DNA from 2 places in the Enterobacter sp. UPMP2061 genome. Region 1 is predicted to be linked to the other one. Evidence: predicted binding sites of a transcription regulator. Region 1 holds the regulator's gene; the other holds the start of a gene.
The links. Region 1 encodes Fur, which represses iron uptake genes when iron is present. Its sites were predicted from a motif close to ATAATAATGAGAACNACTATCAA; they were not measured.
Positions count from the first base shown of each region.

Region 2: ACWKXX_RS06450 (Nramp family divalent metal transporter) is a predicted target of Fur. The motif match lies at 1,969-1,991, and genes of this name have one in related genera.

Region 1 is NZ_JBSKJP010000001.1:417,455-420,878, forward strand. It holds gene chiP (chitoporin ChiP) at 1-1,107, shown strand, start outside; gene chiQ (ChiQ/YbfN family lipoprotein) at 1,155-1,481, shown strand; gene fur (ferric iron uptake transcriptional regulator) at 1,624-2,070, opposite strand; gene fldA (flavodoxin FldA) at 2,362-2,892, opposite strand; gene ybfE (LexA regulated protein) at 3,048-3,335, opposite strand.
Region 2 is NZ_JBSKJP010000002.1:185,000-188,423, reverse strand. It holds partial or broken gene mgrA (L-glyceraldehyde 3-phosphate reductase) at 1-182, shown strand, start outside; gene ACWKXX_RS06455 (DUF2502 domain-containing protein) at 309-656, shown strand; gene ACWKXX_RS06450 (Nramp family divalent metal transporter) at 690-1,928, opposite strand; gene nupC (nucleoside permease NupC) at 2,274-3,424, shown strand, end outside.

The sequences.
Region 1 (3,424 bases):
ATGGCCGAAAATGGCGACAGCGGCCATCCGAACGAAATTGCGTTCTCCTCCAGCAATAAAGCCTACGACGAAGACTGGTCCGGCGATAAAAGCGGAATCAGCCTGTATAAAGCGGCTGCAAAATTCAAATATGGTCCGGTCTGGGCGCGTGGAGGTTATATCCAGCCAACCGGCCAGACGCTGTTAGCACCGCACTGGAGCTTTATGCCAGGTACCTATCAGGGTGCGGAAGCCGGTGCTAATTTTGACTACGGCGATGCGGGGGCGTTGAGCTTCTCCTATATGTGGACCAACGAGTACAAAGCGCCGTGGCACATTGAGATGGACAAGTTCTATCAGAATGATAAAAAAACCAAAGTTGATTATCTCCACTCGCTGGGGGCGAAGTACGACTTCAAAAACGATCTGGTGCTGGAAGCTGCTTTTGGTCAGGCTGAAGGCTATATCGATCAGTACTTTGCTAAAGCCAGCTACAAATTTGATATCGCGGGTAGCCCGCTGAGCACCAGCTATCAGTTCTACGGTACGCGCGACAAAGTCAGTGATGGCAGCGTAAATGATATCTATGACGGCACCGCGTGGTTACAGGCGTTGACCTTCGGCTACAAGGTAGGTCAGGTTGATTTACGTCTGGAGGGAACATGGGTCAAGGCAGAAGGGCAGCAGGGCTACTTCCTGCAACGTATGACGCCAACCTACGCCTCTTCCAATGGTCGTCTGGATATCTGGTGGGATAACCGCTCTGACTTCAACGCCGACGGCGAAAAGGCGGTCTTCTTCGGCGCAATGTATGACCTGAAGAACTGGAACCTGCCTGGCTGGGCAGTGGGTGCGTCCTACGCGTACGCCTGGGACGCGAAGCCAGCAGATATGGCTACGCCAGACGCCTACTACGATCCGAATTACCGTCTGAAAGAGTCTTCATACAGTCTGGATGCGATTTACACCCTTCAGGAGGGCCGTGCGAAAGGCACGATGTTCAAACTGCACTTCACCCAGTATGACAACCACTCCGATATCCCGAGCTACGCGGGCGGTTACGGCAACATCTTCCAGGATGAACGTGACGTGAAATTCATGGTCATTGCGCCATTCACAATCTTCTGATGAATACGCAGGCGGGCGAAATCCCGCCTGCATGGAGACTGCATATGATGAAAAAAATGGTAATCGTTGCGCTGCTGGCATCGGGGCTGGTGGCGTGTGCGCAGGATCAGGCGCAGAAAGAAGACTCCCGTCTGAAGGAGGCGTATAGCGCCTGCATCAATACAGCACAAGGATCGCCAGAGAAGATTGAAGCCTGCCAGAGCGTGCTGAATGTGCTGAAAAAAGAGAAAGCGCATGAGCAGTTTGCGACGCAGGAAAATGTTCGCGTGATGGATTACCAGGCCTGTATCCAGGCGCGGAAAAGCGGTAACGATCAGGAAGTGGCGAAGCGTTGCGATAAGATCTGGGACGAGATTCGCAATAACAATAAATAAGTTGCTTTATGCCCGGTGGCGCTGCGCTTACCGGGCCTACAACGGTGTCACAGCCCGTAGGCCCGGTAAGCGCAGCGCCACCGGACTTTTTTCAGGCAAAAAAAAGCCAACCTTACGGCTGGCTCAGAGTATGAACACGATATTATTTCGCGTCGTGCGCGTGGTCGTCTTCGCGGCAATCGCCTTCAGCGCAGTGACCGTACAGGTACAGGCTGTGGTTGGTCAGGCGGATGCCATGACGGGCGGCGATTTCACGCTGGCGTGATTCAATGGAATCATCGCTAAATTCAATGACCTTGCCACAGTCGAGGCAGATCAGGTGATCGTGGTGATGCTGCTGAGTCAGCTCGAACACGGATTTACCGCCTTCGAAATTATGACGAGTAACAATGCCCGCGTCATCAAACTGGTTCAGCACACGATAGACGGTTGCCAGCCCAATCTCTTCACCCATATCGATAAGACGCTTATAAAGGTCTTCCGCACTGACATGGTGATTGTCTGGCCCCTGAAGCACTTCAAGGATTTTTAACCGAGGAAGCGTTACTTTCAGGCCAGCTTTCTTTAATGCGGTATTGTTGTCAGTCATGCGGAATCTGTCCTGTTGCTAAACGATTCACTTCAAAAGAAGAAGTGACAGAAAATGCACTTGGGATAATGCGTCTCATTATAGAACTGCCATGGCTAAATGAAAACTGCAAGTCTCAAGCAAAGTATGCTTATAAAAACGTGGTATCACCAACAAACTTGTTCGATGGCACCCACTTTTTACCAGGGGGATATTGTACAGGTCTGGGCGAAAAAGTTAAAAGTTTGTAGCAATTAATTTAATCGGTTTTACCTGGAAAACGGGCGCAACCGGAGTTGCGCCGCAGGGATATCAGGCGTTAAGGATATCGTCCAGGTTCAGCTCTTCACGAACCTGCTTAACCCATTTTTCTACACGCTCAGCGGTCAGCTCTGGCTGACGGTCTTCATCAATGGCCAGGCCAACGAAGTGATCGTCATCTGCCAGACCTTTGGACGCTTCGAAATGGTAACCCGCCGTTGGCCAGTGACCGACGATCGCCGCACCGCGTGGCTCAATGATGTCGCGAATAGTGCCCAGCGCATCACAGAAATACTCAGCATAGTCTTCCTGATCGCCACAGCCAAACAGGGCAACCAGCTTGCCGTTGAAGTCTACTTCTTCCAGCGTCGGGAAGAAATCGTCCCAGTCACACTGTGCTTCACCGTAGTACCAGGTCGGGATGCCCAGCAGCAGGATGTCATAGCCCTCGAGATCTTCTTTGCTGCTCTTGGCGATGTCATGCACATCAGCAACGTCTTTACCGAGCTGTTTTTGAATGTTTTTTGCGATATTTTCAGTATTGCCGGTATCACTGCCAAAGAAAATGCCGATGATTGCCATGAGTAAAATAACCTCTTGAAACTTAATGGTATGGTGGCGCAAATTGTCCACGGATAAGGGCAATAATAGCAGAACAGGCAACCCTGCGGAAACAGCTATCACGCAGGACTGCACTCTGTGCTACATGAAAAAGGTAATATTGGGGATTTTCTGACTCACGCCTTGCCGCGTAACGTCTCAAGCTGGGCGATCAGCATCTCTTCGATCAGTTCGCTGCGGCTGATGTTGCGCGCGTCAGCTAACTCGTTAAGCGCATCGACGGCATCGGCATTCAGCTTCAGTTCGACACGCTTAAGCCCACGATTTTTATCGCGTTTAAGCTGGTTGCGTTTATTGATACGCAGCTGTTCATCGCGCGAAAGCGGATTCGTTTTCGGTCGTCCCGGTCGACGCTCATTCGCGAACAGATCTAGTGTCGTACGGTCCGTTTGTTCTTTGGCCATGATTCTGAGACTTCGGGGGAAACACGCCGCCCTGCTAATGCCCGGGCGATAAGCGCGCCATCATACATCACCCAAATCCACACGCCAAC
Region 2 (3,424 bases), on a different contig from region 1:
GGGGGCAAAAGCTATCGCAAATGGCACTGGCCTGGATCCTGCGCCACGATGCGGTGACATCCGTGCTCATCGGCGCAAGCAAGACCGGACAAATTGAAGATGCAGCAGGCGTGCTTGAAAATTGTCGGTTCACGGCAGAAGAGCTGAAGACGATAGATACGATCCTGTCCAGTTCAGATTAAAAACACTTTTAGCAAAAAGTGCTCTCGTTCCTGATTTAGGAGTTGAGGCGATGAAACGAATGTTTACCAACTCGTAAAATTGCGTTAACAGGTCGCACAGCGGCCCCGATCGTGAAGGAGAAGAGTATGTTCAGGTCACTGATTCTTGCAGCGGTATTACTGGCTTCGGCCCCGCTGGTCGCCAGTGCGGGCGAAATCACCCTGTTGCCATCGATTAAATTACAAATTGGCGATCGTGATGACTACGGCAGATACTGGGACGGTGGCTACTGGCGCGACCGTGACTACTGGCATCGCCATTATGAATGGCGTCAAAACCGCTGGTGGAAACACGATAACGGCTATCACCGTGGCTGGGATAAGCGTAAGGCTTACGAACGCGGCTACCGCGAAGGCTGGAACGATCGTGACGACCGCCGTGGCGGCTGGGGTCATGGAAAAGGCAGAGGCCACGGTCACGGCCATCACCATTAACAACAAAAAGGAGCCTTCCGGCTCCTTTTTCTTTTACAGGCCTGCGGCTGTGCCTATCAGCAACCACAAGTTTAACGCCACCACCACGACCACAATGGCCCACCCGGCGCGCTTCACCCACGTCGAATTCACCAGTTCGCCCATCAGCGATTTATTACTGGTGAAGATCAGCAGTGGCACCAGCGCCAGCGCAATCCCGAAACTTAGCAGTACCTGACTCATCACCAGAATGCGGGTCGGATCCAGCCCCATCAGGATCACAACAAAGGAAGGCAGCATCGTGACCGAGCGGCGAACCCACAGCGGAATATGGAAACGTACGAACCCCTGCATCACCACCTGCCCGGCCAGTGTCCCCACAACCGTAGATGAAAGACCCGCAGCAACCAGGCTTAAACCAAAAATAGTGGCAGCGGCATGACTCAGCAACGGCTCCAGCGTCAGGTAAGCCTGGTCGAGATCGGCAACCCCGGTATGCCCGTTAAAGTGGAACGCGGCGGCGGCGGTCGCCATCATCGCCAGATTCACAAATCCGGCAATGGTCATCGCGATAGTCACATCCCATTTCGAGGCGGAGTAGCGCTCTTTACTCGTCCCGCCATGCAGATTCTGGGTTAATGAAGAGTGCAGATAAATGACGTGCGGCATGATGGTCGCCCCCAGCACCCCCGCAGCCAGAAAAACGGCTTCAGAAGTGGGTAACGACGGGATCACCATCCCTTTCGTCAGCTGCGCCAGATTCGGCTGGGAGAAAATCAGCTCAACAATATAGGCGGCAGCGACGAACAGCAGCAGGCCGCCGATGACTTTCTCCAGCGGTTTTTGTCCCCGCCGCTGGAGCATCAGAATCAGGAAAGTGGCGATACCGGTCAGCACGGCCCCCTGAAGCAGGGAGACGCCCAGGATAAGCTTAAAGCCGATCGCCGCCCCGATAAACTCGGCGAGATCGGTGGCCATGGCGATAATTTCCGCCTGAACCCAGTAAAACCAAACTGCCGGACGTGGATAATGATCGCGGATTTGCTCCGCCAGGTTTTTTCCGGTAGCAATACCCAGCTTCGCGGAGAGCATCTGAATCAGCATCGCCATCAGATTGGCCCAGACCACAACCCACAGCAGTTTATAGCCGAAACTGGCCCCGGCCTGAATGTTGGTCGCAAAATTACCCGGATCGATGTAGCCAATCGCGGCAATGAATGCCGGTCCCATTAATGCGAACCGCAGCTTGCGTGCCGCTCTGCCGCTGCTACTCTCTACGCGACTATTCGTCATTTCTGCCTCTGGAAATATAGCCTTTGCTATGTTTTATGCTATCAAAATGAGAATGATTATCAAGTTCATTTGTAACGGTTAACATGATTTCTCTGATAGTCAGGAACGATAGACAGGCAGGTGGAGCAAGGTCACAGAATGTGAAAATGCGCAGACATTTGTGAAGCGTAGCACACAAACTTAACTTTTCACTCATTTACCTAACATAACAAAAATGTCTTGTTGATCACTATTTTTGAGACTCGTCACAGGATGTAACTATAGTGTGGGCTTGATCTCGTTTTCTTTGTGCTTGTTACATAGAATGTGCACGGAAATTAAACCTGCCTCATATTTGGAGCAAATATGGACCGCGTCCTTCATTTTGTCCTGGCACTCGTTGTCGTTACTGCACTTGCATTGCTGGTCAGCACAGACCGCAAAAAAATTCGTATTCGCTATGTTGTCCAACTGCTGGTCATTGAAGTTTTACTTGCGTGGTTCTTCCTGAACTCCAACGTAGGCCTGGGCTTCGTGAAAGGCTTCTCCGAAATGTTCGAAAAACTGCTCGGATTTGCCAACGAAGGGACAAACTTCGTCTTTGGCAGCATGAACGATCAGGGTCTGGCCTTCTTCTTCCTGAAGGTGCTCTGCCCTATCGTCTTCATCTCTGCCCTGATCGGTATCCTTCAGCACATCCGCGTTCTGCCGGTGGTTATCCGTGCGATCGGCTTCCTGTTATCGAAAGTTAACGGCATGGGCAAACTGGAATCCTTTAACGCAGTCAGCTCGCTGATTCTCGGTCAGTCTGAGAACTTCATTGCGTATAAAGATATCCTCGGCAAGATGTCCCGTAACCGCATGTACACCATGGCGGCAACCGCAATGTCTACCGTTTCCATGTCTATCGTGGGCGCGTATATGACCATGCTGGAACCAAAATACGTAGTTGCGGCGCTGGTTCTGAACATGTTCAGCACCTTTATCGTGCTTTCGCTGATTAACCCGTACCGCGTGGATGCCAGCGAAGAGAACATTCAGATGTCAAACCTGCACGAGGGACAGAGCTTCTTCGAAATGCTGGGTGAATACATTCTGGCGGGTTTCAAGGTTGCAATTATCGTCGCCGCGATGCTGATTGGCTTTATCGCGCTGATCGCTGCGCTGAACGCCCTGTTTGCGGCCGTACTCGGTATCTCCTTCCAGGGTATTCTGGGCTACATCTTCTACCCGATTGCCTGGGTGATGGGCGTGCCCGCTCACGAAGCGTTGCAGGTGGGCAGTATCATGGCAACGAAACTGGTTTCCAATGAGTTCGTGGCGATGATGGATCTCCAGAAGATTGCCAGCACACTCTCCCCTCGTGCGGAAGGGATCCTGTCCGTCTTCCTGGTCTCCTTCGCGAACTTCTCTTCCATCGGTATTATCGCTGGTGCGATTAAAGGCCTGAACGAAGAGCAAGGTAACGTCGTTTCTCGCTTTGGCCTGAAGCTGGTTTACGGTTCAACGCTGGTGAG